Regions from separate parts of the Enterobacter cloacae complex sp. 394I7 genome, predicted to be linked through region 4. Evidence: predicted binding sites of a transcription regulator. Region 4 holds the regulator's gene; each other region holds the start of a gene.
What was found. The regulator PurR, encoded in region 4, represses purine synthesis genes. The targets are predictions, from matches to a motif close to CANGCAAACGTTTGCNTG.
Positions count from the first base shown of each region.

Region 1: AC2FAP_RS17365 (NCS2 family permease) is a predicted target of PurR. The motif match lies at 3,857-3,874, and genes of this name have one in related genera.
Region 2: gcvT (glycine cleavage system aminomethyltransferase GcvT) is a predicted target of PurR. The motif match lies at 4,127-4,144, and genes of this name have one in related genera.
Region 3: cvpA (colicin V production protein) is a predicted target of PurR. The motif match lies at 4,054-4,071, and genes of this name have one in related genera.

Region 1 is NZ_JBXWCR010000005.1:31,852-39,355, reverse strand. It holds gene yidZ (HTH-type transcriptional regulator YidZ) at 1-860, shown strand, start outside; gene AC2FAP_RS17375 (4'-phosphopantetheinyl transferase family protein) at 983-1,729, shown strand; gene AC2FAP_RS17370 (NADPH-dependent FMN reductase) at 1,766-2,332, shown strand; gene AC2FAP_RS17365 (NCS2 family permease) at 2,420-3,757, opposite strand; gene yieH (6-phosphogluconate phosphatase) at 3,923-4,588, shown strand; gene phoU (phosphate signaling complex protein PhoU) at 4,673-5,398, opposite strand; gene pstB (phosphate ABC transporter ATP-binding protein PstB) at 5,413-6,186, opposite strand; gene pstA (phosphate ABC transporter permease PstA) at 6,234-7,124, opposite strand; gene pstC (phosphate ABC transporter permease PstC) at 7,124-7,504, opposite strand, start outside.
Region 2 is NZ_JBXWCR010000002.1:220,661-228,164, reverse strand. It holds gene gcvP (aminomethyl-transferring glycine dehydrogenase) at 1-2,402, opposite strand, end outside; gene gcvH (glycine cleavage system protein GcvH) at 2,528-2,917, opposite strand; gene gcvT (glycine cleavage system aminomethyltransferase GcvT) at 2,941-4,035, opposite strand; gene ubiI (FAD-dependent 2-octaprenylphenol hydroxylase) at 4,466-5,668, opposite strand; gene ubiH (2-octaprenyl-6-methoxyphenyl hydroxylase) at 5,681-6,859, opposite strand; gene pepP (Xaa-Pro aminopeptidase) at 6,856-7,504, opposite strand, start outside.
Region 3 is NZ_JBXWCR010000001.1:2,232,025-2,239,528, reverse strand. It holds gene truA (tRNA pseudouridine(38-40) synthase TruA) at 1-139, shown strand, start outside; gene AC2FAP_RS10805 (DedA family protein) at 168-827, shown strand; gene accD (acetyl-CoA carboxylase, carboxyltransferase subunit beta) at 982-1,887, shown strand; gene folC (bifunctional tetrahydrofolate synthase/dihydrofolate synthase) at 1,955-3,223, shown strand; gene dedD (cell division protein DedD) at 3,213-3,914, shown strand; gene cvpA (colicin V production protein) at 4,127-4,615, shown strand; gene purF (amidophosphoribosyltransferase) at 4,652-6,169, shown strand; gene AC2FAP_RS10775 (UbiX family flavin prenyltransferase) at 6,259-6,828, shown strand; gene argT (lysine/arginine/ornithine ABC transporter substrate-binding protein ArgT) at 7,119-7,504, shown strand, end outside.
Region 4 is NZ_JBXWCR010000001.1:887,612-895,115, reverse strand. It holds gene AC2FAP_RS04375 (MFS transporter) at 1-345, opposite strand, end outside; gene cydH (cytochrome bd-I oxidase subunit CydH) at 509-598, opposite strand; gene purR (HTH-type transcriptional repressor PurR) at 896-1,921, shown strand; gene punR (DNA-binding transcriptional activator PunR) at 1,938-2,849, opposite strand; gene punC (purine nucleoside transporter PunC) at 2,965-4,164, shown strand; gene cfa (cyclopropane fatty acyl phospholipid synthase) at 4,464-5,612, shown strand; gene AC2FAP_RS04345 (riboflavin synthase) at 5,641-6,282, opposite strand; gene mdtK (MdtK family multidrug efflux MATE transporter) at 6,508-7,504, shown strand, end outside.

The DNA.
Region 1 (7,504 bases), on a different contig from region 4:
CGGTAAGTAAATCGCTGGCGAAGCTGCGCGACTGGTTTGACGATCCGCTGTTTGTGAAAACACCGTTAGGCCTGCTGCCGACACCGCTGACGATGAGCCTGGAGCAGGATCTGGCCGACTGGATGCAGATTGGCAATCAGATCCTCGATAAATTCCATCATGACTCCCCGGGCGGGCTGACGTTCGTGCTGGCCGCGGAAACGCCTCTGATGCTGATCCGCTTTAATGCCCTGCTCGAGCAGGTCAATCAGCGCTATCCACAGGCCACGGTAAAGATGCGCCACTGGGATTACGACTCGGTGGATGCCATTACGCGCGGAGAAGTCGATCTTGGCTTCACGGGCCGTGAAACGCATCCGCGCTCCCGCGAGCTGTTGAAGCTCATGCCGTGGTTTATCGACTACGAAATTCTGTTCAGCGTCCGCCCCTGCGTCTATTTGCGCGAAGATCATCCGGCTCTTCAGGAAGAGTGGAACCTGGAGACTTTCCTGCGCTATCCGCATATCAGCATCTTCTGGGAGCGCAGCGACACCTGGGCGCTTGATGAGGTGCTCAGAGAGATGGGACGTGAGCGTAATATCGCCATGAGCCTGCCCGGTTTCGAACAGTCGATGTTTATGGCGGCGCAGCCAGGCCATAACTACATCGCCACGGCGCCACACTACTGCCATCACTATAATCAACTCCACCAGCGTAAGCTGATCGCCCTGCCCATTCCCATTGATGAAGCCCAGGCTGAAAAACTGACCGTTCCTTTCACGCTGATCTGGCATAAACGAAACAGCCATAATCCGAAAATCCTCTGGCTCCGTGAGACAATCAAAGCGCTATATGCCGCTCCAGCGCTTATTTTTGCCTAAGAAAATGTAAAGTTGGGTCCTCAGGCTTCTCTTACTCCCATTTACTGATTAAAACAGAAGGCAAGTTAAGCGATAATCATGTAACCGTTTAACCGAATACGACCATTATCAAGGAGCGAAAAATGGCAACGCACTTTGCAAGAGGGATACTGACAGAGGGACATCTCGTATCGGGCAGAATTTCATCCGCGTGTCACCAGGAAGCACGTAAACTGCCGGAGCATCGCCGGACGCGGTTTTTGGCATCCCGCGCGCTTCTCGCTGAGCTGATGTTCATGCTGTACGGCACCAGTGAACTGCCGGATATCCTCACCCAACCTGAAGGCCGCCCGGTCTTTGCCGACCCGGAGCTGCCGCGTTTCTCCATTGCCTATACGGGCAATATCATTGGCGTCGCGCTCACCACTGAAGGGGATTGCGGCCTGGACATGGAGCTTCAGCACGCAACCCGCGGCTTCCACGGCGCGAACCCGCACGATGACTACCCGCTTTCCAGCAATGAAAAGCTGTGGGTGCGTAACCAGAACGATCCCATCGAGGCCAGAGCTCAGCTCATTACCTTACGCCAGAGCATTCGAAAGCTCTGTGGCTGTGCATCAGACGACGCCAGCCTGCTGCAATTGCTTCCAGGCTCCGGACGCCTGCGTTCCGCTAAAGCCACGCTGGTAGAGGCGCTCAGCGATGCTGAAGACGTACTGATTTGGTCCATCGCGGTGACTCCCGCCATCGAACGATTGAAAATCTGGGAATTTGACAGTCAACACGGATGGAGTAGCCTTCCGGATGTGCCCGAGCGAGCCAACGAACCCGCCGCGCGCCTGATGAGATTAACCAGTTTACCGGCAGAAAAAGCATATACCCTTAGCTGATCCATTCAGGGTCATCATGATGAAACAGGAGTAATCATGTCTGATACGTTGAAAGTTGTTACGTTACTGGGAAGCCTGCGCAAAGGTTCATTTAACGGGATGGTTGCCCGCACGCTGCCTCAGCTGGCACCGGCAGGTATGGACATTAGCGCCCTGCCATCGATTGGCGACATTCCGCTTTACGACGCGGACGTGCAGCAGGAAGAAGGGTTTCCACAGAGCGTAGAAGCGCTTGCAGAGCAGATCCGTCAGGCAGACGGCGTGGTCATTGTTACGCCTGAATATAACTACTCCGTCCCGGGTGGCCTGAAGAACGCCATTGACTGGTTATCCCGTCTCCCGGAGCAGCCGCTGTCGGGTAAACCGGTGCTGATCCAGACCAGCTCTATGGGCGCGATTGGCGGGGCACGCTGCCAGTACCATCTGCGTCAGATCCTGGTCTTCCTGGATGCGATGGTAATGAACAAACCGGAATTTATGGGGGGCGTGATTCAGAACAAGGTCGACCCGCAGACGGGTGAAGTGGTGGATCAAAGTACGCGTGACCATCTTTCTGGCCAACTGACCGCGTTTGGTGATTATATTAAGCGAGTGAAAGCTTAAACGTAGCCTGACACCCTCACTCTGGCCCTCTCCCACAGGGAGAGGGCGCAAACACAAAAGCCCTTTTCGTCGAAAAGGGCTTTCTGTTTATTTGGCATCAATAAAAACAATCTTCAGCACAAACAGCAGCGCCACAATGATGACGCACGGGCTGAGGTCGCGGAAGCGACCGGTACCAATCTTCATGACGCAGTAGGAGATAAAGCCCAGCGCGATACCCTCGGTGATCGAGAAGCTGAACGGCATCATCACCGCGGTAATAAACGCAGGCACCGCTTCGGTTAAATCATCCCACTTCACGCGCGACAGGCTGGAGGTCATTAACACCCCCACGTAGATCAGCGCGCCGGCTGCTGCATACGGAGGCACCATGCCCGCCAGCGGTGACAGGAAGATCACCAGCAGGAACAGGATACCCACCACAACCGCCGTCAGACCGGTACGGCCACCCACAGAGACACCTGAAGAGGATTCAATGTAAGCGGTAACAGACGATGTACCGATAAACGCGCCGGTGACAGAGGAGACACTGTCAACGAACAGCGCCTGCTTCATGCGCGGGAATTTCCCATTCTCATCCGCCAGGCCGGCTTTGTCGGTCACGCCAATCAGCGTACCGGAGGAGTCAAACAGGTTAACCAGCATGAAGGAGAAAATCACGCCCGCCAGACCCAGGTTCAGGGAGCCTGCCAGATCGACGTGCCCAATGACGGTAGACACGCTCGGTGGCGCGGAGACAATCCCTTTGTACTGCACATCGCCCAGCATCCAGCCCAGTAGCGTGGTGACCACGATGGAAACCAGCACGGCCGCATGAATATTGCGCGAGGCCAGGATAGCGATGATAAAGAAGCCCAGCACGCCCAGCAGCACGTTGTGCGAGGTCAGGTGACCGATGCTCACCAGCGTGTCCGGGTTAGCCACGATAACGCCTGCGTTTTTCAGACCCATCATGCCGATAAACAGACCAATACCGCTGGTAATGCCCACGCGCAGGCTCACCGGAATATTGGCTATCATCCAGTAACGTACACGGAAAATGGTCAGCAACAGCAGGCCAACCGCGCCCCAAAAGATAGCGCCCATGCCGACCTGCCATGGCAGACCCATCGCCTGGACGACCACGAACGCGAAGAAAGCGTTCAGACCCATTGCCGGGGCCAGCGCCACGGGCAGGTTAGCGAACACACCCATCAGGATACTGCCCAGCGCAGCGATCAGACAGGTGGTCACGAAGACGGCGCTGGTGTCCATGCCAGCAACGCCCAGAATTTGTGGGTTAACAAAAACGATATAGACCATCGTCAGGAAGGTGGTGAAACCGGCGATCACTTCGGTGCGTGCCGTTGTGCCGTGCTCACGCAGTTTAAACACGCGCTCAAGCAGACCCTGACCAGATGTCTGGGTAGTGTGTTGTTGACTCATCATCAATTTCCGAACAAGGAGGGAAAATTCGTCGCTATCCTATACCAAAATGCGACAATAGTGGCGGTTACAAGATACTTTTTTCATTGATTTTGCTTATACGGCAACGATTGCGTCTCATTAAACTGCCGTACGTAAACGTTAAACTTGTAAAAAGGGAAAGGCATGTCCGGAATTGAAGCGGTATTTTTCGACTGCGACGGTACGCTGGTCGACAGTGAGGTCATTTGTTCCCGCGCGTATGTGACCATGTTCAGGGAATTTGGCATTACGCTGGATCTCGAAGAGGTGTTTAAACGCTTTAAGGGCGTGAAGCTCTACGAGATCATCGACATCATTAACGAAGAGCACGGTGTGGATCTGGCGAAAGCAGATCTGGAGCCGGTCTACCGCGCCGAGGTCGCACGCCTCTTCGACTCCGAGCTGGAAGTCATTGCCGGGGCGAATGCGCTTCTGGATGCGATGACGGTGCCCATCTGCGTGGTCTCGAACGGTCCGGTCAGCAAAATGCAGCACTCGCTGGGTAAGCTTGAAATGTTGCACCACTTCCCGGAAAAACTGTTCAGCGGCTACGATATCCAGCGCTGGAAGCCAGACCCGGCGTTGATGTTCCATGCAGCAAAAGCGATGAACGTTAACGTGGCGAACTGCATTCTGGTGGATGACTCTTCTGCGGGAGCGCAGTCGGGGATTGATGCGGGTATGGAGGTGTTTTACTTCTGCGCCGATCCGCACAACAAACCGATCGATCATCCAAAAGTGACGACCTTCACCGATCTGGCGCAGCTGCCAGAATTGTGGAAGGCTCGCGGGTGGAATATTACTCGCTAAAAAAAGCCGGATAGCGCTGACGCTTATCCGGCCTATAAGGCTCGCAGGCCCGGTAAGCTCAGCAGCACCGGGCATGTTAGCGCATCACTCTTTCGGATCTTTACCCGCCAGCAGCTTGTCCAGCTCATCGCCGCCAACGTGACGGAAATCCTGTCCTTTCACGAAGTAGAAGATGTATTCGCAAATGTTCTGGCAACGGTCACCGATACGCTCGATTGAGCGCGCGCAGAACAGCGCGGTCAGGACGCTTGGGATCGTACGGGAGTCTTCCATCATGTAGGTCATCAGCTGACGCACGATGCCTTCATACTCCTGGTCGACCTTTTTGTCTTCACGGTAGATACGTACCGCTTCGTCCAGATCCATACGCGCAAAGGCATCCAGTACGTCATGCAGCATCTGCACGGTATGACGACCCAGCGACTCGAGGCTCACCAGCAGTGGCTGGTGCTGCTGAGAGAATTTCTCCAGCGCGGTGCGGCAGATTTTATCTGCAACGTCACCAATACGCTCCAGCTCGGCGATGGTTTTGATGATCGCCATAACCAGACGCAGGTCGCTCGCCGTTGGCTGACGCTTGGCGATAATACGCACGCAGGCTTCATCAATGGCGACTTCCATCATATTGACGTTTTTATCACCTTCGATAACGCGCTTTGCCAGCTCGCTGTCCTGGTTGTGCATCGCGGTAATGGCATCGGAAAGCTGCTGCTCAACCATGCCACCCATGGTCATCACCTGAGTGCGAATACTTTCCAGCTCTGCGTTGAACTGGCCTGAAATGTGTTTGTTAAGATTGAGATTGTCCATAGCGCGCTCCTGAATCAACCGTAACGACCGGTGATATAGTCTTCTGTTTGCTTTTTAGCGGGCTTGGTGAACAGATCGTCCGTATTACTGAACTCAATCAACTCGCCCAGGTACATAAACGCCGTGTAATCGGAACAACGCGCAGCCTGCTGCATGTTGTGGGTCACGATAACCACGGTGTAATCCTGCTTCAGCTCGGTGATCAACTCTTCAATACGGCCGGTTGAGATCGGGTCCAGAGCTGAACACGGCTCATCCAGCAACAACACTTCCGGGCGAATGGCGATACCACGCGCAATGCACAGACGCTGCTGCTGACCACCGGAGAGAGAGTAACCGCTCTGGTGCAACTTATCTTTGGTTTCGTTCCATAATGCGGCCTTGGTCAAAGCCCACTGAACGCGCTCATCCATATCCGTACGGGAGAGCTTTTCAAACAGACGTACGCCAAAGGCAATGTTGTCGTAGATGGACATCGGGAACGGCGTCGGTTTCTGGAACACCATCCCGACTTTTGCACGCAGCAGGGCGATATCCTGGCTGTTGGTCAGAATGTTATCGCCGTCCAGGATGATTTCACCTTCGGCACGCTGCTCCGGATAGAGCGAATACATTTTGTTAAAGGTACGCAGCAGCGTGGATTTACCACAGCCAGACGGACCGATAAATGCCGTGACCTGGTTCCTGGCGATATCCAGGTTGATGTTCTTCAGGGCATGGAATTTGCCGTAGTAGAAGTTCAAATCACGAACCTGAATCTTACCCGGGGCAGTATCAACCATACTCATTGACTCATTTCCTCATTCGGCGCCGCGATCTGCCGCGCCGTAAAAATTTAACCGTGTTTCTGCTTCGCGAAAATGACGCGCGCCAGAATGTTCAGCAACAGTACGCAAAGGGTAATGATCAGCACCCCGGCCCAGGCCAGCTGCTGCCATTCCGCGAATGGGCTCATCGCAAATTTAAAAATCGTCACCGGCAGGTTGGCGATCGGCTGCATCATGTCCGTACTCCAGAACTGGTTGGAGAGGGCAGTAAACAGCAGCGGCGCCGTTTCGCCTGCAATACGGGCAATGGCCAGCAGGATACCGGTCATGATCCCCGATACGGAGGCTTTCAGCGTAATCGCGGAGATCATTTTCCACTTCGGCGTGCCCAGCGCGTAAGCCGCTTCACGCAGGCTATCCGGCACCAGTTTCAGCATGTTCTCGGTGGTACGAATGACGATAGGTACCTGCAGCAGCGCCAGCGCAATCACGCCGGCCCAGCCGGAGAAGTGTTCCATCTGCGCCACCACAATGGTGTAAACAAACAGACCGACCACGATAGACGGCGCAGACAGCAGGATGTCGTTAATGAAACGAATCACCTCTGCCAGCCAGGATTTACGCCCGTACTCCGCCAGATAAATCCCCGCCATAATGCCAAGCGGTGTACCAACTACCGTCGCCCAGAGGATCAGCAAACCGCTGCCCGCCAGGGCATTCGCCAGGCCGCCGCCCGCCGTATTTGGCGGCGGCGTCATCTCGGTGAACAGTGACAGCGACATCCCGTCGATGCCGCGCACAACGGTCGAGAACAGGATCCAGACCAGCCAGAACAGACCGAACGCCATCGTTGCCATTGAGAGCGTCAACGCAACGCGGTTTTTGAAACGACGCTTCGCCTGCATTTTGCGACGGGATTCCGCCAGTGCAGTGGTGCTTTGCATTTCGAGAGTTGCCATTAGCGTGCCCCCTCATTTTTTGCGAGACGCAGGATCATCAGCTTGGAGATCGCCAGCACAATGAAGGTAATCACAAATAGGATCAGGCCCAGTTCCATCAGCGCCGCGACGTGCAGCCCGGATTCCGCTTCGGCAAATTCATTCGCCAGTGCGGAAGTAATACTGTTGCCCGGCATGTAGAGGGAGGCGCTGTCGAGCTGGTAGGTGTTACCGATAATAAAGGTCACCGCCATGGTTTCACCCAAAGCACGGCCTAACCCCAGCATGACGCCGCCAATCACCCCATTTTTGGTGAACGGAAGGACGATGCGCCAGATAACTTCCCAGGTGGTGCAGCCGATGCCGTAGGCCGACTCTTTCATCATCACCGGGGTTTGTTC
Region 2 (7,504 bases), on a different contig from region 4:
GGATACGCTTCTTTCAGACGCGTTGCGATGTAGTTAGCGTTGAGGATAGCCACCTGGCTTGCCTGCTTCAGCCCTTCCGCGCCCATCATGCGGATGTACATCCAGCTGATGGGCAGGATTGAAGCGCTACCGAACGGTGCCGCAGAGACCGCGCCCTGACGGGTCAACATGCCTTCAATCTGCACTACGCTGTGGCCTGGGACAAACGGCGCCAGGTGTGCTTTCACACCGATTGGGCCCATACCCGGGCCGCCACCGCCGTGTGGAATACAGAAGGTTTTATGCAGGTTCAGGTGCGACACATCCGCGCCGATAAAGCCCGGAGAGGTAATGCCAACCTGTGCGTTCATGTTTGCACCGTCGAGATAAACCTGACCGCCGAACTGATGGACGACTTCACACACTTCACGGATGGTCTCTTCGTACACACCGTGGGTGGACGGGTAGGTCACCATGATGCAGGAGAGTTTTTCGCCCGCCTGCTCGGCTTTCGCACGCAGATCGGCCAGGTCAATATTGCCATTCTTGTCGCAGGCCACCACCACCACTTCCATACCCGCCATCTGGGCAGACGCCGGGTTGGTGCCATGCGCAGAACTCGGGATCAGGCAGATATCGCGATGCCCTTCATTGCGGCTTTCGTGATAGTGACGAATTGCCAGCAGGCCCGCGTATTCCCCCTGCGCCCCGGAGTTTGGCTGCATGCAGAGTGCATCGTAACCGGTCAGCTTCACCAGCCAGTCGGAGAGCTGGTTGATCATCAGATGGTAACCTTCGGCCTGCTCTGGTGGGCAGAACGGGTGCAGCTCGGAAAATTCAGGCCAGGTGATTGGGATCATCTCTGCCGCAGCGTTCAGCTTCATGGTGCAAGAGCCCAGCGGGATCATCGCCTGGTTCAGCGCCAGGTCTTTGCGCTCCAGAGAGTGCATATAGCGCATCATCTCGGTTTCGCTGTGGTAGCGATTGAACACCGGGTGAGTCAGGATCGCATCATCACGCAGCATGCTTTCCTGGATAGAGCGGCTGTCGAGCGCGACATCTTTATCGAGCGTATCAATGTCCAGGCCGTGCGCATCGCCCAGCAAGACGTTAAACAGGTTAACGATATCTTCGCGGGTAGTGCTTTCATCCAGGGTAATGCCTACCGCGTTATGGATGTCGCTACGCAGGTTGATCTCTGCCGCGTCAGCACGAGCCAGCACCGCGGCTTTGTCAGCCACCTCAACGCACAGCGTGTCAAAATAATGGGCGTGGCGCAGTTTCAGGCCTTTCTGCTGCAGACCACAGGCCAGAATATCCGCCAGACGGTGAATACGGCTGGCAATGCGTTTCAGGCCAACCGGACCGTGGAAGACAGCGTACAGGCTGGCGATATTGGCCAGCAGGACCTGCGAGGTACAGATGTTGGAGTTCGCTTTCTCACGACGAATATGCTGCTCGCGAGTCTGCATTGCCATGCGCAGCGCGGTGTTACCGGCGGCATCTTTTGAAACGCCGATGATACGGCCAGGCATGGAGCGTTTGAATTCATCTTTTGCGGCAAAGAACGCCGCATGTGGGCCACCGTAGCCCATCGGGACACCAAAGCGTTGTGCAGAACCGAAAACAATGTCCGCGCCCTGTTTACCTGGAGCCGTCAGCAGGACCAGCGCCATAAAATCAGCCGCGACGCTGACAACCACTTTGCGGGCCTTCAGCTCAGCAATCAGTGCGCTGTAGTCGTGAACGTCGCCGGTGGTGCCGACCTGTTGCAGCAGCACGCCAAACACATCCTGATGATCGAGGACTTTGTCGGCGTCGTCGACAATCACGTCAAAACCAAAGGTTTCGGCACGGGTACGAACCACATCAAGCGTTTGCGGATGCACGTCCGCTGCCACGAAGAAGCGGTTGGCATTTTTCAGTTTGCTCACGCGCTTCGCCATTGCCATTGCTTCGGCGGCGGCGGTGGCTTCATCCAGCAGTGAAGCGGACGCGATATCCAGGCCGGTCAAATCCAGCGTAACCTGCTGGAAGTTCAGCAGCGCTTCCAGACGGCCCTGAGAAACTTCTGGCTGATACGGGGTGTAGGCGGTGTACCAGCCCGGGTTTTCCAGCATATTACGCAGAATAACCGGGGGTAACTGCACGTTGGTGTAGCCCATGCCAATGTAAGACTTATAGCGCTTGTTCAGGCCGGCAATTGCCTTCAGCTCCGCCAGAGCGGCGAATTCAGTGGTGGCTTCACCCACCTGAGGCGGCGTGGCAAGCTGGATGTCTTTTGGCACAATCTGGCCGATCAGTGCATTTAATGAATCCGCGCCAACTGTCTTCAGCATCTCCTGCTGTTGCTGAGCATCCGGCCCAATGTGACGTTCAATGAAGGCGCCACGGTTTTCAAGCTGGCTTAAAGTCTGTGTCATGAGCGATGGTTCCTGAAACGTGCAGTGAATGTGTTTTCTCCCTCTCCCTGAGGGAAAGGGCTGGGGTGAGGGTGTCGTCTGTTCCCCTCACCCTACCCTCCCCCCAAAGGGGAGAGGGTTAAGGCTTACTCGTTTTCTAACAGCGCTTCGTACGCGGTGGCATCCAGCAGCGCGGCGACCTGCGATTCGTCGCTGGCTTTGATCTTGAAGATCCAGCCGCCTTCATAAGGCTCGCTGTTCACCAGCTCCGGGGAGTCGCTCAGGGCGTCGTTCACGGCAACAATTTCACCGCTTACCGGGGCGTAGATATCAGAAGCCGCTTTTACGGACTCGGCCACGGCGCAGTCATCGCCTGCTTCCACGGATGCGCCGACTTCAGGCAGGTCAACAAACACCATGTCGCCCAGCAGCTCCTGCGCATGCTCGGTGATCCCTACGGTGTAAGTGCCGTCCGCCTCTTTGCGCAGCCACTCGTGTTCTTTGCTGTATTTCAGTTCTGCTGGCACATTGCTCATTGAAGTTCTCCTGATAAAAATGATTAGGCGACCGGCTTACCGGCGCGAACAAAAATCGGTTTGGTCACGTTGACCGGCATTTCACGGTTGCGGATTTGCACCACTGCCGTTTCGCCAATGCCCGCCGGAACACGCGCCAGTGCAATACTGTAGCCCAGCGTCGGGGAGAAGGTACCGCTGGTGATCACGCCTTCACGCGGGTTGCCGTCAGCATCTGTAAAACGCACCGGCAGCTCGCCGCGCAGCACGCCTTTCTCGGTCATCACCAGGCCTACCAGTTGTTCAGTGCCCTTTTCACGCTGCATTTCCAGCGCTTCACGGCCAATAAACTCACGGTCAGCAGGTTCCCAGGCGATGGTCCAGCCCATGTTGGCCGCCAGCGGTGACACGCCTTCATCCATCTCTTGCCCGTAGAGGTTCATACCGGCTTCCAGACGCAGCGTATCGCGCGCACCCAGACCTGCCGGCTTAACGCCGGCTTCCACCAGCGCACGCCAGAAATCGGCGGCTTTCTCATTCGGCATGGCAATTTCATAGCCCGCTTCACCGGTGTAGCCGGTGGTCGCGATAAACAGATCGCCCGCCTGTACGCCGAAGAACGGCTTCATGCCGTCGGTGGCTTTACGCTGCTCATCGGTGAACAGAGAGGCGGCTTTAGACTGCGCGTTCGGCCCCTGTACGGCGATCAGCGACAGATCATCGCGGACGGTGATGTCGATGGCGTAAGGCTCAGCGTGTTGGGTAATCCAGGAGAGGTCTTTTTCGCGGGTGGCGGAGTTTACAACGAGGCGGAAGAAATCTTCAGAGAAGTAATAGACGATGAGGTCATCAATTACGCCGCCGGAGGCATTTAGCATGCCGGTGTAGAGCGCTTTGCCTGGCGTCTTCAGTTTGGCGACGTCGTTTGCCAGCAGATAACGTAAAAACTCCCGGGTGCGGCTGCCATGCAGGTCGACAATCGTCATGTGTGACACGTCGAACATACCGGCATCGGTGCGCACCGCGTGGTGCTCATCAATCTGCGAGCCGTAGTGCAGCGGCATCATCCAGCCATGGAAGTCCACCATGCGTGCGCCGCATAACACGTGTTGTTCGTACAAAGGAGTCTGTTGAGCCATCTTTTCCTCGTTGAATAAGCAGGGCTGTCTTGCGTTTCGCACACCTGAACAGTGCCACGAAACCCGGCGCCGCGATCGCTTTCTGGACCCCGACGCAAACGTTCTCTTTTACCTGAACTTACCACCGAAACCGGCGATTAACCATAAGGTAAAACGGGCCATCACATTAGCTTATGACCTAAAAACACGAAAAAGCTTACAGAATTATTCACTGGCAAACTGCGATTAAACCCGCATAAAATTAACATTGCTCTAACAGGATTTAGCAGATGGTGATATTTCATGCGGAAAAACGGGCGGAATTTCCGTAACATAAAAATAGTAAGATTAGATTTTCTAATGCGAAAAATGCGGTGAAATTAGATTATTTCAAACGAGTGAATTTCCCCGGCGCAGAGGCCGGGAAAACAAAGTGTGACGGGGGTCTATATTAGCGCAGCCAGTCCGGCAGGTCGTTAAGACCCATCGCCTGGCGAAGGAGTTGAGGTTTTACGCCCGGAAGGGTATCGGCAAGTTTAAGGCCGAGGTCGCGCAGCAGTTTTTTCGCTGGATTCGCGCCGGCAAACAGCTCACGGAAACCCTGCATGCCTGCCAGCATCACCGCTGCACTGTGCTTACGGCTACGTTCGTAGCGACGCAGATAGAGATGCTGGCCGATATCTTTGCCTTCGCGATGCAGGCGACGCAACTCTTCTACCAGCTCTGCCGCGTCCATAAAGCCAAGGTTCACGCCCTGCCCGGCCAGCGGATGGATCGTATGCGCCGCGTCACCCACCAGCGCCAGACGGTGCGCCGCAAACTGACGCGCATAGCGTCCGGTTAACGGGAACACCAGCCGCTCGCTCTCAAGGGTGCATAGCCCAAGACGGTTATCAAACGCGACGCACAGCGCCTGGTTAAACGCCTCGGGAGTCGCCTCCTGCATCTGTTGCGCTTTATCAGGAACCAGAGACCAGACAATCGAACACAGGTGCGGATCGCTCAACGGCAGGAATGCCAGAATGCCGTCATTGTGGAAAATTTGGCGCGCCACCCCACCGTGCGGCTCTTCAGTGCGAATCGTTGCCACCAGAGCATGATGGCGATAGTCCCAGAACGTCAGCGGAATATCCGCCTTGTTACGCAGCCAGGAGTTGGCACCGTCAGCGCCCACGACCAGTCGCGCGGTCAGCATGTCACCGCTTTGCAGGGTGATAAAGGCGTCGTTTTCTCCCCAGGCGACCTGCTGGATTTGCGCCGGTGCCAGCAGCGTGACATCGCTGCAGGACTGCGCTTTTTGCCACAGAGCATGGTGAATAACGGCATTTTCGATGATGTGTCCCAGATGGCTGTAGCCCATGCTTTCATCATCAAACGCGATATGACCAAAGCTGTCTTTGTCCCACACTTCCATGCCGTGATAACAGCTGGCACGCTGCGCCACGATCTCTGACCAGACGCCAAGGTGCGTCAGCAACTTTTCACTGGCCGCATTGATTGCCGAGACGCGCAGTTCCGGCGGCGCGTCCTGCGCGACAGGCTGAGGCACGTTTTGCTCCAGTACCGCAACGCGCAGGCCGCTGCCCTGTAAACCACAGGCCAGCGCCAGTCCTACCATTCCGCCGCCAACGATGGCGACATCAACATTTTGCACGGTGATAACTCCTTAACGCGCGACCCAACCAAGAGTCCGCTGCGCCAGCACGTCACGTGCCGGAATGAATAATTCCATCGCCATTAGCCCAAGATTGCGGCCTGCAACCAGGGGTGCCCAGCGATTGGCAAACAGGTGCACCAGACCATCCGTCACACCAATCGTCGCCTCTTTATCTGCCCGGCGTCGCTTCTGGTAATGGCTGAGCACCGACCAGGCACCACAGTCTTTTTGCTCGCTCCACGCCTGTGAAAGCGCTTCTGCCAGGCTCATCACGTCGCGAAGCCCGAGGTTAAACCCCTGCCCGGCGATGGGATGCAATGTCTGCGCGGCATTGCCGACCAGCGCCATGCGATGGGAGATAGACTGCGAGGCGGTGGTCAGCGACAACGGGTATACGCTCCGCTTTCCCGCGTGGGTAATACGTCCCAGCCGCCAGCCAAAGGCTTTTTGCAGCTCGGTACAAAAACGTTCGTCAGACCAGGTCTGTATCTCAGCCGCGTTGTCCTGCGGATGGCACCACACCAACGAACTGCGATCGTGGGACATGGGCAGCATCGCCAGCGGGCCATGCTGGGTGAAACGCTCAAAAGCGCGGCCGTTGTGAGCGCCCGCTGTCGAAACGTTAGCAATGACGGCCACCTGCCCGTAGGGCTGTTGTCGCCACTCCACGCCGCACTGCGTGCCGAGCGAAGAGCGCGAACCGTTTGCCGCTACCAGAAGCTGGCCTTCAAGGACGGTACCGTTATCCAGCACCACGTTGACCGACGCGTCACTGCGGCTAAAGCTGGCCACACGCGCCGGGCAATGCAGGGTCACGCCTGGCGCATCCTTAAGCAGGCGGAACAGGCGTAACCCGACGTCGTGCAGCTCCACGACCCGGCCCAGCGCATCTATACGGTAATCATGCGCATCCAGAGTAACGAAACCGGCATGACCGCGATCGCTGACGTGAACGGTTTTAATCGCCGTCGCGCAGTCGGCTATCGCCTGCCAGATGCCAATGCGTGAGAGTTGCTGACAGGTACCCTGCGCCAGTGCAATGGCGCGGGCATCAAAACCGGGGTGTTCAGAGGCCTCTGGCGCAACGGCCTCCACCAGATGCACCGGCAGTTTTCCCTGCGTAAAATGCGAGATGGCCAGTGCCAGCGTGGCTCCGGTCATCCCGCCGCCAACGATAGTCACGCTCATACGCGTGCCGCTGCCATCAGCGCCTCGATATCGTCAGCATTTTTCACGACGCTGGCGGTCAGGTTTTCGTTGCCGGTTTCGGTAATGACGATGTCGTCTTCGATACGAATGCCAATCCCGCGGTATGCTTCCGGCACGTCGGCATCCGGCGCGATATACAGCCCCGGCTCAACGGTTAATACCATGCCTGGCTCCAGCACGCGGGAACGATCGGCACCGTATGCTCCCACGTCATGCACATCCAGCCCCAGCCAGTGGCTCAGGCCGTGCATAAAGTACGGACGATGCGCGTTCTCGGTAATCAGGGTATCCACGTCGCCTTTCAGGATACCGAGCTTCACCAGACCGGTGATCATGATGCTCACCACTTCGCCGGTCACTTCCTGAATGGACGTGCCTGGACGGTACAGCCTGAGCGCCGTCTCGAGCGATTCGAGGACGATGTCATACACCGCGCGCTGTGCGGGGGTGAATTTACCGTTCACCGGGAACGTACGGGTAATATCGCCCGCATACCCCTGGAATTCGCATCCGGCGTCAATCAGCACCAGATCCCCGTCGCGCAGCGCACTTTCGTTTTCGGTGTAGTGCAGAATGCAGCCGTTTTCACCGCCGCCGACAATGGTGTTGTATGAAGGATAACGC
Region 3 (7,504 bases), 1.3 Mb from region 4:
AGAACTGCTGGCAGCGAAGGACAGAACGCTTGCGGCAGCCACGGCGAAAGCGGAAGGGCTGTATCTGGTCTCGGTAGACTATCCGGATCGGTTTGACCTGCCGAAACCGCCAATGGGCCCGCTGTTTTTAGCGGACTAATCAAAGGTGCAATTAAGGCTTAGACAAAATGGACGTAATACGTTTTTTGATTGATTTCATCCTGCATATTGATGTTCACCTGGCGGAGCTGGTCGCGCAGTACGGCGTCTGGGTTTACGCTATTCTGTTCCTCATTCTGTTCTGTGAAACCGGTCTGGTTGTCACCCCGTTCCTGCCGGGGGATTCACTGCTGTTCGTGGCCGGCGCGTTATCCGCGTTACCGACTAACGATTTGAATGTGCATCTGATGGTTGTGTTGATGGTTATCGCCGCGATCATTGGTGATGCGGTGAACTACACGATTGGACGGGTGTTTGGTGAGCGGCTTTTCAGCAATCCGGACTCGAAAATTTTCCGTCGCAGCTATCTCGACAAAACCCATGCGTTCTATGAACGTCATGGCGGCAAAACCATTATCCTTGCCCGTTTTGTGCCTATTGTGCGTACATTTGCACCGTTTGTGGCGGGAATGGGGCATATGTCCTATCGTCACTTTGCGGCATATAACGTTGTTGGCGCGCTGCTGTGGGTGCTGCTGTTTACCTATGCCGGCTACCTGTTTGGCGATCTCCCGGTGGTCCAGGAAAACCTTAAGTTACTGATTGTAGCGATTATTGTGCTTTCGGTACTGCCTGGCGTTATTGAGATTATTCGTCACCGACGTGCGGCAGCAAAGCAAGCGAAGTAAATGCATACTGGCGGTTCGACCACTTTTTTATCCAAAGTTTCGGGCTGTTATGTTTTAATGTGCAACATTCATGGTCTGTTGGAGGCAAAAATGGCATTATTCGCCTCTTATAGCAAAACTGGCATACGACCAGGTTCAGGCAGAAAGGTTATCAATGAGCTGGATTGAACGAATTAAAAGCAACATAACCCCGACTCGTAAAGCGAGCATTCCTGAAGGGGTATGGACGAAGTGTGATAGCTGCGGCCAGGTTCTGTACCGCGCAGAGCTGGAACGCAATCTTGAGGTGTGTCCGAAGTGTGACCACCACATGCGTATGACGGCGCGTAATCGCCTGCATAGCCTGCTGGACGAAGGTTCTCTGGTAGAACTGGGTAGCGAGCTTGAGCCAAAAGACGTGCTGAAGTTCCGTGATTCCAAAAAATACAAAGACCGTCTGGCCTCTGCACAGAAAGAGACCGGCGAGAAAGACGCGCTGATCGTCATGAAAGGCACCCTGCACACGATGCCGGTGGTGGCTGCCGCGTTTGAGTTCTCCTTTATGGGTGGCTCAATGGGCTCTGTCGTGGGTGCGCGTTTCGTGCGTGCCGTTGAGCAGGCGCTGGAAGACAACTGCCCGCTGATCTGCTTCTCCGCCTCCGGTGGTGCACGTATGCAGGAAGCGCTGATGTCGCTGATGCAGATGGCGAAAACCTCTGCTGCGCTGGCGAAAATGCAGGAGCGCGGTTTGCCGTACATCTCCGTGCTGACCGACCCGACGATGGGTGGCGTTTCCGCAAGCTTTGCCATGCTGGGCGATCTGAACATCGCTGAGCCGAAAGCGCTGATCGGTTTTGCGGGTCCACGCGTTATCGAACAGACCGTACGTGAAAAACTGCCGCCGGGCTTCCAGCGCAGTGAGTTCCTCATCGAGAAAGGCGCTATCGACATGATCGTCCGCCGTCCGGAGATGCGCCTGAAACTGGCAAGCATCCTGGCGAAGCTGATGAATCTGCCAGCGCCGAACCCGGATGAGCCGCGCGAAGGCGTGGTGGTGCCGGATCAGGAACCCGAGGCCTGATAACTGAAAAGGGCAGGGCCGGATGGCGCTGCCCTTTTGCTTTCTCAACTGTTAATGACCGGGCATCATGGAAAATAAAAGCATTCCCCAAGCCACGTCGCCCCTGGCCGCGTGGCTTTCTTATCTGGAAAACCTGCACAGTAAAACCATCGATATGGGGCTTGAGCGCGTAAGCCAGGTTGCCGCGCGTCTCGACGTACTGAAACCAGCGCCGTTTGTGTTCACCGTTGCCGGAACGAACGGTAAAGGCACGACGTGCCGCACGCTGGAATCTGTCCTGATGGCAGCAGGCTATAAGGTTGGCGTTTACAGCTCTCCACACCTCGTGCGGTATACCGAGCGGGTGCGTGTGCAAAACCGCGAGCTGCCGGAATCAGCGCATACTGCCTCTTTCGCGGAAATTGAAGCCGCGCGCGGTGAAATTTCATTAACCTATTTTGAATACGGCACCCTGTCGGCACTGTGGTTGTTTAAGCAGGCGCAGCTGGACGTGGTGATTCTGGAAGTCGGCCTCGGCGGGCGTCTTGATGCCACCAACATGGTGAATGCGGATGTGGCCGTCGTGACCAGCATTGCGCTGGATCATACCGACTGGCTGGGGCCGGATCGCGAAAGCATTGGTCGCGAGAAAGCCGGGATTTTCCGGGCGAATAAACCTGGCGTGGTCGGCGAGCCGGATATGCCGCACACCATTGCAGAGGTGGCGAATGAGACGGGTGCGCGTCTGCTGCGCCGTGGCGTAGACTGGCAGTATGAGGTTCAGGCAGACGGCTGGCGCTTTAGCGATGCGCAGGGCGCACTGGACAACCTGCCATTGCCGCAGGTGCCGCAGCCTAACGCGGCAACCGCGCTGGCGGCACTGCGCGCAAGCGGTCTGGCGGTGAGCGAGCAGGCGATTCGCGAGGGCATCGAGCGGGCGATTCTGCCCGGGCGTTTCCAGATTGTCAGCGAGTCACCGCGCCTGATCCTCGATGTGGCGCATAACCCGCATGCCGCGGCGTATCTCGCGGGACGTCTCAAATCGTTACCAAAAACCGGGCGCGTGCTGGCGGTTATCGGTATGCTTCATGATAAAGATATTGGCGGTACGCTGGCCTGCATGGAGAGTGTGGTCGATAGCTGGTATTGTGCTCCTCTGGAGGGGCCACGCGGGGCGACCGCTGAGCAGTTGATGGAACATCTCGGCAAAGGCGCAATCTATAATAGCGTGGCTCAGGCCTGGCATGCCGCGATGGCGGATGCTAAACCAGAAGATACCGTGCTGGTGTGTGGCTCGTTCCACACGGTGGCACATGTCATGGAAGTGATGGACGCGGGGAGAACCGGTGGCGAGTAAGTTTCAGAACCGTTTAGCAGGAACAATAGTGCTGGTGGCGCTGGGAGTCATTATTCTCCCGGGCCTGCTCGACGGGCAGAAAAAGCACTATCAGGATGAGTTTGCAGCCATTCCTCTGGTACCGAAACCGGGCGATCGCGACGAGCCGGATATGCTGCCTGCGGCGACACAGGCCCTTCCTGCTCAGCCGCCGGAAGGCGCAGCGGAAGAGGTTCGCGCGGGTGATGCGGCTGCGCCGTCTCTTGATCCGTCTCGTCTGGCGGCGAGCAACACCAACGATATCGATCCTGTACCGGTTCCGGTCGTGCAGCCTAAACCGGCTGAGAAACCGAAGCCGGTCGAAAAAACGCAGCCGAAACCGCAGCGTGATAAAACGAGCGAACAGCTTGCCGCAGCGACTGAGACACCGCCTCCGGCGAAACCGGCTCAGCAGGAAGCCGCACCGACGGGCAAAGCCTACGTCGTGCAACTGGGTGCGCTGAAAAATGCCGATAAGGTCAATGAGGTCGTGGGTAAACTGCGCAGTGCGGGATATCGTGTTTACACTTCACCTTCCACGCCGGTACAGGGTAAAATTACCCGTATTCTCGTGGGGCCAGAAGCGTCCAAAGATAAGCTTAAAGGATCGCTGGGTGAGCTGAAGCAGATCTCCGGCCTGAGCGGTGTGGTGATGAGCTACAGCGCGAACTAACCCCTCCCTCACCCTTATCCTTTCTATGAAGAGAAGGTGGGGGGGAAGAGTGACGGCAGACGTCCACAGAGACGTAAAAAGCCACGGCGTTGAACATTTTTTCAGCGCCTTTTTTATTTACGCGTGGGAAGGAAATCCCTACGCAAACGTTTTCTTTTTCTGTTAGAATTCGCCCCGAACTGGATGACAGGGCGTTAAATCGTGGGACACATATGGTCTGGATTGATTACGCCATCATTGCGGTGATTGGTTTTTCCTGTCTGGTTAGCCTGATCCGTGGCTTTGTTCGTGAAGCGTTATCGCTGGTAACCTGGGGTTGTGCTTTCTTTGTTGCCAGTCATTACTACACTTACCTGTCTGTCTGGTTCACGGGCTTTGAAGATGAACTGGTCCGAAATGGAATCGCTATCGCGGTGCTGTTTATCGCGACGCTGATTGTCGGCGCTATCGTAAATTACGTGATAGGTCAGCTGGTCGAGAAAACCGGTCTGTCAGGAACAGACAGGGTACTCGGGATCTGTTTCGGCGCACTACGAGGCGTGCTGATTGTGGCCGCGATCCTGTTCTTCCTGGATACCTTTACCGGGTTCTCCAAAAGTGAAGACTGGCAAAAATCGCAGCTCATTCCAGAGTTCAGTTTCATCATCAGATGGTTCTTTGACTATCTGCAAAGCTCGTCGAGTTTCTTGCCCAGAGCGTAATGCGCTCTGAGATGTGGCTTAACGAGGAAAAGACGAATGTGCGGTATTGTCGGTATCGCCGGTTTCATGCCGGTAAACCAGTCGATTTATGACGCGTTAACGGTGCTTCAGCACCGTGGGCAGGATGCTGCGGGTATCATCACCATTGATGCAAACAACTGCTTCCGTTTACGTAAGGCGAATGGTCTGGTAAATGATGTGTTTGAAGCCCGCCATATGCAGCGTCTGCAAGGTAATATGGGGATCGGTCACGTTCGTTATCCTACTGCTGGCAGTTCCAGCGCCTCTGAGGCTCAGCCTTTCTACGTCAACTCACCGTATGGCATCACGCTTGCCCACAATGGCAACCTGACCAACGCGCACGAGCTGCGTAAGAAGTTGTTCGAAGAGAAACGTCGCCACATTAACACCACCTCTGATTCTGAAATTCTGCTCAATATCTTTGCCAGCGAGCTGGATAACTTCCGTCACTACCCGCTGGAAGTAGACAACATTTTTGCCGCCGTTGCCGCGACTAACCGCCAGATCCGTGGTGCGTATGCCTGCGTGGCGATGATTATCGGCCACGGGATGGTTGCCTTCCGCGATCCAAACGGCATCCGCCCGCTGGTGCTCGGTAAGCGCGATCTCGGTGATGGTCGTACCGAATACATGGTTGCCTCTGAAAGCGTGGCGCTGGATACCCTCGGCTTCGAGTTCCTGCGTGATGTTGCGCCTGGCGAAGCGGTCTATATCACTGAGAAGGGCCAGCTGTTCACCCGCCAGTGTGCTGACAACCCGGTGAGCAATCCGTGCCTGTTTGAATATGTTTACTTCGCCCGTCCGGACTCGTTTATCGACAAGATTTCCGTTTACAGCGCGCGCGTGAACATGGGGACAAAACTTGGCGAGAAGATTGCCCGCGAATGGGACGATCTGGATATTGACGTCGTTATTCCTATTCCGGAAACGTCCTGCGATATCGCTCTGGAAATCGCCCGCATTCTGGACAAGCCATACCGTCAGGGATTTGTGAAAAACCGCTACGTTGGTCGTACCTTTATCATGCCGGGTCAGCAGCTGCGCCGTAAGTCCGTACGTCGTAAACTGAACGCAAACCGCGCTGAGTTCCGCGACAAAAACGTCCTGCTGGTGGATGACTCCATCGTTCGCGGCACCACCTCAGAACAGATTATTGAGATGGCGCGCGAAGCGGGTGCGAAGAAAGTGTATCTGGCCTCAGCCGCACCGGAAATTCGTTTCCCGAACGTGTACGGCATCGATATGCCAACCGCCAATGAGCTGATCGCTCACGGTCGTGAAGTGGACGAAATTCGTCAGATCATCGGTGCCGACGGCCTGATTTTCCAGGATCTGAACGATCTTATCGACGCAGTACGCGCTGAGAACCCGGATATTCAGCAGTTCGAATGCTCCGTGTTTAATGGCGTTTACGTGACGAAAGACGTTGACCAGCAGTACCTCGACTACCTTGATTCGCTGCGCAACGACGATGCGAAAGCCGTCCAGCTGCAAAACGATCTCGAAAGTTTAGAGATGCACAACGAAGGTTGATGTCTGTGCAAGTGAGGGCATTTGCCCTCACTTGCAACTCCCCGCAAAATCCTGCACAGTCTGCCCTGAAATCAGTTAGGGCGAAAATCATGAAACGACTCATTGTTGGGCTCAGTGGTGCCAGTGGCGCGATTTACGGCGTACGTCTGTTACAGGTGCTGCGCGACGTGGCAGAAGTGGAAACGCATCTGGTCATGAGCCAGGCGGCACGTCAGACCCTCTCTCTTGAAACCGACCTCTCACTGCGTGATGTCCAGGCGCTGGCGGATGTGGTTCACGATGCCCGCGATATCGCCGCCAGCATCTCCTCAGGCTCGTTTAAAACGGCCGGCATGGTTATCCTGCCTTGTTCCATTAAAACGCTCTCCGGCATTGTAAACAGCTATACCGACACGCTGGTGACCCGCGCCGCGGACGTGGTGCTGAAGGAGCGTCGTCCTCTGGTTCTCTGCGTGCGGGAAACGCCGCTGCACCTGGGACATCTGCGTTTAATGACTCAGGCTGCTGAACTCGGCGCGGTGATCATGCCACCGGTACCGGCGTTCTATCACCGGCCCGTTTCACTGGATGATGTGATTAATCAGACGGTTAACCGCGTTCTCGATCAGTTTGATATCGACCTGCCTGAAGACCTCTTCACCCGCTGGCAGGGTGCCTGAATCTGTGCACTCACAGCGTGCATGAAAAGATAACGTGCCCTGTTTCAGGGCAATTATGCAACGGCGATCATATCCTCGACATTTAATTCGCTTTTTCCCTTTTTCTCTTTCCGGTTCGTTCGGCAGACCTGCTATCTTTCACCATTAAGGCAATATCGCAACGTTTTATTAACATATTTAACGTCGAACTTTTCACCAGACGGCAATGTGGCATAAGACCTGCAAGAGAAGCCTGCAACACAACACACAACACAATACATAATAAAATCACGGTACTTGAGGGTAAATGTATGAAGAAGACGGTTCTGGCTCTGTCTTTGCTGGTGGGGTTAAGTGCGGCAGCAGGTAGCTACGCAGCGCTTCCACAGACAGTTCGTATCGGTACAGACGCAACCTACGCGCCATTCTCTTCCAAGGATGCGAAAGGCGATTTCGTTGGGTTTGATATCGATCTGGGAAATGAAATGTGCAAACGCATTGCGGTGAAATGCACATGGGTGGGCAGCGACTTTGATGCGTTAATCCCGTCGCTGAAAGCCAAGAAAATCGACGCCATTATCTCTTCTCTCTCTATCACCGAAAAACGTCAGCAGGAGATTGCCTTCTCTGACAAGCTTTACGCTGCAGATTCACGTCTGATTGCCGCTAAAGGCTCCCCGATTCAACCCACCATCGA
Region 4 (7,504 bases):
CGATCCCAGCCCAAAGAACGCGCCGTGGTTAAGACTGGTCAGAATGCGGGACAACATCAGGGTGGTGTAATCCGGAGCAATCGCGGAGAGCACGTTGCCCAGCGTAAATATCGCCATCAGGAAAATCAGCGCATTGCGGCGCGCGCGGTGTGAAAGCAGAAGCGTCATGAGCGGTGCCCCCACCATCACGCCAATGGCGTAGGCGCTGATGAGCATCCCGGCCGCCGGGATAGAAACATCCACGCCCCGGGCGATAACAGGCAGTAACCCCATCGGGGAGAATTCAGTGGTGCCAATCCCAAAAGCGCCAATCGCCAGGGCAAGCAGGGGAAAATTGATTTTCATGCGTCAACTCCGGATGCCGTGTCATGTCGTGACACAGAACAAAGAAGCCGAAAGCATGACATCAATCACAAAAAATGAGAAGTTAACAAATTGGCAAAAGATTTTTGCCGCAGGCGTAACAATCAGGAAAACTGAGAGGGAGAGAGCTCTCCCTCCGTGTAAATCAATGCAATGCAGCCGTCAGACCCGCCGCAACAATCAGAGCCAGTACAATAACGGTGGTCACCAGCGAAAACTTCAGATCGTAGCTCATCAATTTTTCTCCTTTTAATCTCCCCACGAAAAGTGAGCCTGCTCATTTTTACACAGTTTAGTTCAAAAATCTTCCTGGATTTAAACTGATAACCACTTTAGCTCTTCCCCTTTTCATCAAGATAGGACAAAATTCCACGCTAAATTTATTAGCGTACCGGCCATTGACCCCCTCCTGACGTCCTGTGTCGTTTTCCCGGCGTGCCGCAATTCAAGATTGCGTGATAAGGGTGAGAGAAGGCAAACGTTTACCTTCAAGTTTTTCAGGAGTTTAGGATATGGTCTGGAGTGACATTTAATGGCAACAATTAAAGACGTAGCAAAACGCGCAAACGTTTCCACTACAACCGTATCACATGTAATTAACAAAACCCGCTTTGTGGCGGAAGAGACGCGCAACGCCGTCTGGGCGGCAATCAAAGAATTACACTATTCACCGAGTGCGGTGGCGCGCAGCCTCAAAGTTAATCACACCAAATCCATTGGTTTGCTGGCTACCAGCAGTGAAGCGGCCTATTTTGCCGAGATCATTGAAGCGGTCGAGAAAAACTGCTTCCAGAAAGGCTATACCCTGATTCTGGGCAACGCGTGGAACAGCATTGAAAAACAGCGCGCTTATCTCTCCATGATGGCACAAAAGCGTGTGGATGGCCTGCTGGTGATGTGTTCAGAGTATCCGGAGTCCGTGCTTTCCATGCTGGAAGAGTACCGCCATATTCCTATGGTGGTCATGGACTGGGGCGAAGCACGTGCAGACTTCACCGACTCCGTCATCGATAACGCGTTTGAAGGCGGCTATATGGCAGGCCGTTATCTGATTGAACGCGGTCACCGTGAGATTGGTGTGATCCCGGGTCCACTGGAGCGCAACACCGGAGCCGGGCGTCTGGCCGGGTTTATGAAAGCGATGGAAGAGGCGCTGATTACCGTGCCGGAAAACTGGATCGTGCAGGGTGACTTTGAACCGGAATCCGGTTACCGCGCAATGCAGCAGATTGTCTCCCAGCCGCATCGCCCGACAGCCGTTTTCTGTGGCGGTGACATTATGGCGATGGGTGCTCTCTGTGCCGCCGATGAACTGGGTTTGCGCGTGCCGCAGGACATTTCCGTGATCGGGTATGACAACGTGCGCAACGCGCGCTTCTTTACCCCGGCGCTGACCACCATCCACCAGCCAAAAGACTCGCTGGGTGAAACGGCCTTCAATATGCTGATGGACAGGATCGTCAACAAGCGTGAAGAGTCTCAGTCTATTGAAGTTCACCCGCGTCTTATCGAACGCCGTTCCGTTGCGGATGGCCCGTTCCGCGACTATCGTCGTTAATCTTTTACGGGGCCAGTTATACTGGCTCCCGTAGCCATTCCCGGTTAAGCGTCTCACTGTCTCCCAGGTAATCCAGCAGCCAGGCCATTGCGGGCGACACATCATTTTGTTGCCAGGTGAGGCAACAGGCCGCATCCGGAAAAGGATTTTCCAGCGTCAGTTCAACCCATTCACCGGTGTCGATTCGGGGCCGTGCAAAATGGCCAGGGACCATGGCAACGCACAGCCCTGCGCTGAGGCATGTTGCTGAGGATTCCCAGTCCGGCGCAACCACCCGTCGCTGGTTATCCAGCAGCCAGGTAATGCGTTTGGGCAACGAACGCGAGGTATCTTCCAGCACCAGCGAGGGCCAGTTACGGAGCGTTTCGTCGCTGAGCGGCCCGTCCATGGCCGCCAGCGGATGATCGCTTGCCACCACACATTTCCAGCTGAGCATGCCCATGTCGCGAAAGGCAAAGCGTCCCCCAACCGGGATCGCCTGCGTGGCACCGATCGCCATCTCTGCCCTGCCATCCGCCAGCGCATCCCAGACGCCGTTAAACACTTCCTGGGATACCCGCAATTCGACATCCGAGAAATGGCGATAGAAATCGACAATCATCTGCCGGGTACGTTCCGGTTTTACGATGTTATCCACGGCAATGGAAAGATGTCCTCGCCAGCCGTTAGCGATCTGCTGACACTGTTCGCGGGTGATCTGCATTTTTTTGATAACAGAACGCCCTTCTTTCAAAAACCATGCCCCGGCGGGCGTTAATTCCACATCACGGTGACGCCGTTCAAACAGCGGAACGGCCAGCCATTCTTCAAGCTGACGCACCGTATAGCTGATTGCCGAGGGGACGCGGTGCAACTCCTGCGCTGCACCGCTAAAGCTGCCGTTGCGTGCAACAGCATCGACCACTTCAAGAGAATAATCTGACCACATTTTCTGCCTGCAAAAATTTTGAATGCACTCGCCAAATATTAGCGTTTCACAAGCTGCTTTGCACTCCCTACACTCTGCGCAAACATAGACCTGCCTCCCTCAGGAGAAAAAAACAATGCAACCCAGGAAAGGATTTTTAGTCTGGCTCGGTGGTTTAAGCGTGCTGGGCTTTTTAGCCACTGATATGTACCTGCCCGCCTTCGCCGCAATGCAGGAAGATTTACAGACCCCGGCGGCAGCCATCAGCGCCAGCCTGAGCTTATTCCTCGCGGGCTTTGCCTTCGCGCAGCTGCTCTGGGGGCCTCTCTCTGACCGCTTTGGCCGTAAACCGGTGCTGTTGCTGGGGCTGGCTATCTTTGCCGTCGGCTGTCTGGGAATGTTATGGGTACGCGATGCAACCTGGCTGCTGGTACTGCGCTTCGTGCAGGCCGTTGGCGTCTGTGCTGCCGCGGTGACCTGGCAGGCGCTGGTCACCGACTACTATCCGGCCAACCGTACAAACCGCATTTTCGCCACCATTATGCCGCTGGTAGGGCTTTCGCCTGCCCTCGCCCCGCTGCTCGGGAGCTGGATCCTGGCGCATTTCGACTGGCAGGCCATTTTCGCTACGCTGTTTGCCATCACGCTGGTCCTGATGATCCCGGCATTCACACTCAAAGCGGCACATAAGAAAGAGACGCCTGCTGACACAACACCGGTGACCTTCACCTCTCTGCTGAGCACCAAAGCGTACCGCGGTAATGTCCTGATTTATGCCGCCTGCTCGGCGAGTTTCTTCGCGTGGCTGACCGGTTCGCCGTTCATTCTTCACGATATGGGTTACAGCCCGGCCGCCATCGGTCTGAGCTATGTCCCGCAGACCATCGCGTTTCTGGTCGGGGGCTATGGCTGTCGCGCGGCGCTGCAAAAATGGGAAGGTCAGCAGATGCTGCCCTGGCTGCTGGTACTCTACGCGCTGAGCGTGATCGCCACCTGGGCTGTGGGCTTTATCCCGGGCGCCGGTCTGGCAGAAATTCTGATTCCATTCTGCGTGATGGCCGTGGCGAACGGTGCGATTTACCCTATCGTCGTAGCCCAGGCGTTACGTCCGTTCCCACAGGCAACAGGTCGTGCGGCCGCGCTTCAGAATACCCTGCAGCTGGGTCTGTGCTTCCTGGCAAGCCTGGTGGTCTCTGCGCTGATTGCCACGCCGCTCCTGACCACCACCAGCGTCATGCTGGTTACGGTTGCGCTGGCCCTTCTGGGATACCGTATGCAGTCTGCGGCACAACGTGAGCAGGATGACCGCGCAGAGGTGAAAACCTCGCATGCATAATCGCGCCAGAAATTATGTTAAATATCAGTGATTAGGTTGCTAAGAATTTTCTATTGAATCACCAAATTTTGAGGCCTATACTAAATTTGGTTCGATTAAATACGATAAATATTATGTGTTAACGGGAGCCGGAGCGCTCCCGTTTTACCATGGAAGGCATTTCGGCAAGGGTTATCTCCCTTCCTCTGTTCTACGTCGGATACTAGCCTCACGGGGAAATACCGTGAGATTTCTCACAAACCATAAAAAGCGTCTACGCTGTTTGAAGGTTCTGATCACAGTAAGGTGATGGAGAAGCTATGAGTTCATCGTGTATAGAAGAAGTCAGCGTTCCGGACGATAACTGGTCCCGGATCGTCAGTGAACTGTTAGGTCGTGCAGGCATCACTATTAATGGATCTTCGCCATCCGATCCACAGGTTAAGCATCCCGACTTTTTTAAACGCGTATTGCGGGAGGGATCGTTAGGCCTGGGGGAAAGTTATATGGACGGCTGGTGGGAGTGTGAACGGCTGGATATGTTTTTCTCCAGCGTTTTACGCGCCGGTCTGGAAAACCAGCTCCCCCGCAATCTGAAAGATACATTACGTGTCGCCTCCGCCCGGCTGTTTAATCTGCAAAGCAAAAAACGGGCGTGGATCGTCGGCAAGGAGCATTACGACCTCGGTAATGACCTGTTCAGCCGCATGCTCGATCCTTTCATGCAATATTCCTGCGCCTACTGGAAAGAGGCCTCAACCCTTGAAGAAGCACAACAGGCTAAGCTACGTCTGATTTGTGAAAAACTGCAGCTACAGCCGGGCATGCGTGTGCTGGATATCGGCTGTGGATGGGGTGGTCTGGCCTATTTTATGGCGAAGCATTATGGTGCCAGCGTGGTCGGTGTGACCATTTCAGCTGAACAGCAAAAAATGGCACGGGAGCGCTGCCAGGGCCTTGATGTGGATATTCGCCTTCAGGATTATCGCGACCTGAACGAGCAGTTTGATCGCATAGTCTCCGTCGGCATGTTCGAACACGTGGGGCCGAAAAACTATGACACCTACTTCAGCGTGGTGGACCGTAACTTGAAACCTGACGGCATCTTCCTGCTGCACACCATTGGTTCTAAGCGCACCGACAATAACGTCGATCCGTGGATCAACAAATACATCTTTCCGAATGGCTGTTTGCCGTCCGTTCGCCAGATTGCTAACGCCAGTGAACCTCATTTCATTATGGAAGACTGGCATAACTTTGGCGCGGATTATGACACCACGTTGATGGCATGGCATTCACGTTTCCAGGAAGCCTGGCCAGAAATTGCGGACAACTATTCTGAACGGTTTAAACGGATGTTCAGCTATTATCTCAATGCCTGCGCAGGCGCCTTTCGCGCGCGTGATATTCAACTTTGGCAGGTTGTTTTCAGCCGAGGGATAGAACACGGTTTGCGGGTCGCACGCTAAAAAAAACCCCGGAAATCCGGGGTTCATTTTATTCTTCTTCTGCGGTCTTTATTATTGCGGCTTCTTTTGCCGCCAACAGCCGCTCAACGGTATCCACAACCGCCTGAGTCTGCGGATCGATTTCGATATTAACCCGATGCCCCAGTTTTTTCGCCCCCAGGGTTGTACGCTGGAGAGTTTCAGGAATTAAATGCACGCAGAAACGGGTCGGCGTCACTTCCCCAACCGTCAGGCTAATCCCATCAATACCAATAAATCCTTTATACAGGATGTATTTCATTAATGAAGGATCCTGCACTTTAAACCAGATTTGACGGTTATTTTCCGAGGTGACAATCTTCGCCACTTCCGCGGTGGTCATAATATGGCCTGACATCAGATGGCCGCCAATCTCATCGCTGAACCTGGCCGCACGCTCTACGTTTACGGTATCCCCCACCACCAGCTCGCCCAGGTTGGTGATGCGCAGCGTCTCTTTCATTAAATCAAAGCTAATCTGGTTCCCGTTAATTTCGGTTACCGTCAGGCAACAGCCGTTATGTGCAATCGAGGCGCCAGTTTCAATGCCATCAAGCATATATTCCGGAAGCTCAACCACATGAGTTCGGAAATTAGGTTTTTCATCAATGGACACCACTTTGGCGGTGCCCTGCACAATACCAGTAAACATGCTTACAACTCCTGTATTTTCCGGACGGTGGTGACACCGTTTAATCCCACCACAATAACAGTTGGAAAAACAGGTTGCCAGCGGAGCGCATTTTGTGGCGATTTTTTCACTAGATAAATAGCTAAACCCCGCTACAATAGCTGGCACCCCCCTGCATTTTCTTCTTGCTGCCAGTTACGGCGGCCTTTTTAGTCTCTCAAATAACTAGAATATAAAGGTGTTCACGTGCAGAAGTACATGAATGAAGCGCGCCAGTTATTGGCACTGGCTATACCAGTGATCATCGCGCAAGTGGCCCAGACCGCAATGGGATTTGTGGATACGGTAATGGCGGGTGGCTACAGCGCCACCGATATGGCCGCCGTGGCAATAGGCACCTCGATCTGGCTTCCGGCCATCCTGTTTGGCCACGGCCTGCTGCTCGCCCTCACCCCGGTTATCGCTCAGCTAAATGGCTCAGGGCGACGTGAACGTATTGCCCATCAGGTTCGACAGGGGTTCTGGCTGGCAGGGTTTGTCTCCGTGCTGATAATGGTTGTGCTGTGGAATGCCGGTCATATCATCCGCGCCATGCATAATATTGACCCGGCTCTGGCTGACAAAGCCGTCGGCTACCTGCGGGCCCTGCTGTGGGGTGCGCCTGGCTATCTGTTCTTCCAGGTCGCGCGTAACCAGTGTGAAGGTCTGGCGAAAACCAAGCCCGGAATGGTGATGGGCTTTATCGGCTTGCTGGTGAATATTCCGGTGAACTACATCTTCATCTATGGTCACTTCGGTATGCCGGAGCTCGGCGGCGTCGGCTGCGGCGTGGCGACGGCTGCCGTCTATTGGGTGATGTTCTTCAGTATGATCTCTTATGTGAAACGTGCCCGTTCAATGCGCGATATCCGCAATGAACGTTCGTTCAGCACGCCGGACTGGAACATCATGACGCGTCTGGTGCAGTTAGGCCTGCCGATTGCGCTGGCGCTGTTCTTTGAAGTGACGCTGTTTGCCGTGGTCGCCCTGCTGGTTTCTCCGCTCGGCATTGTGAATGTAGCCGGTCACCAGATTGCGCTGAACTTCAGTTCCCTGATGTTCGTATTGCCGATGTCGCTGGCCGCAGCGGTGACCATTCGCGTGGGCTTTCGTCTGGGGCAAGGTTCGACGCTGGATGCGCAAACGGCGGCCCGCACGGGGCTTGGCGTCGGTGTCTGTATGGCCATCTGTACGGCACTGTTTA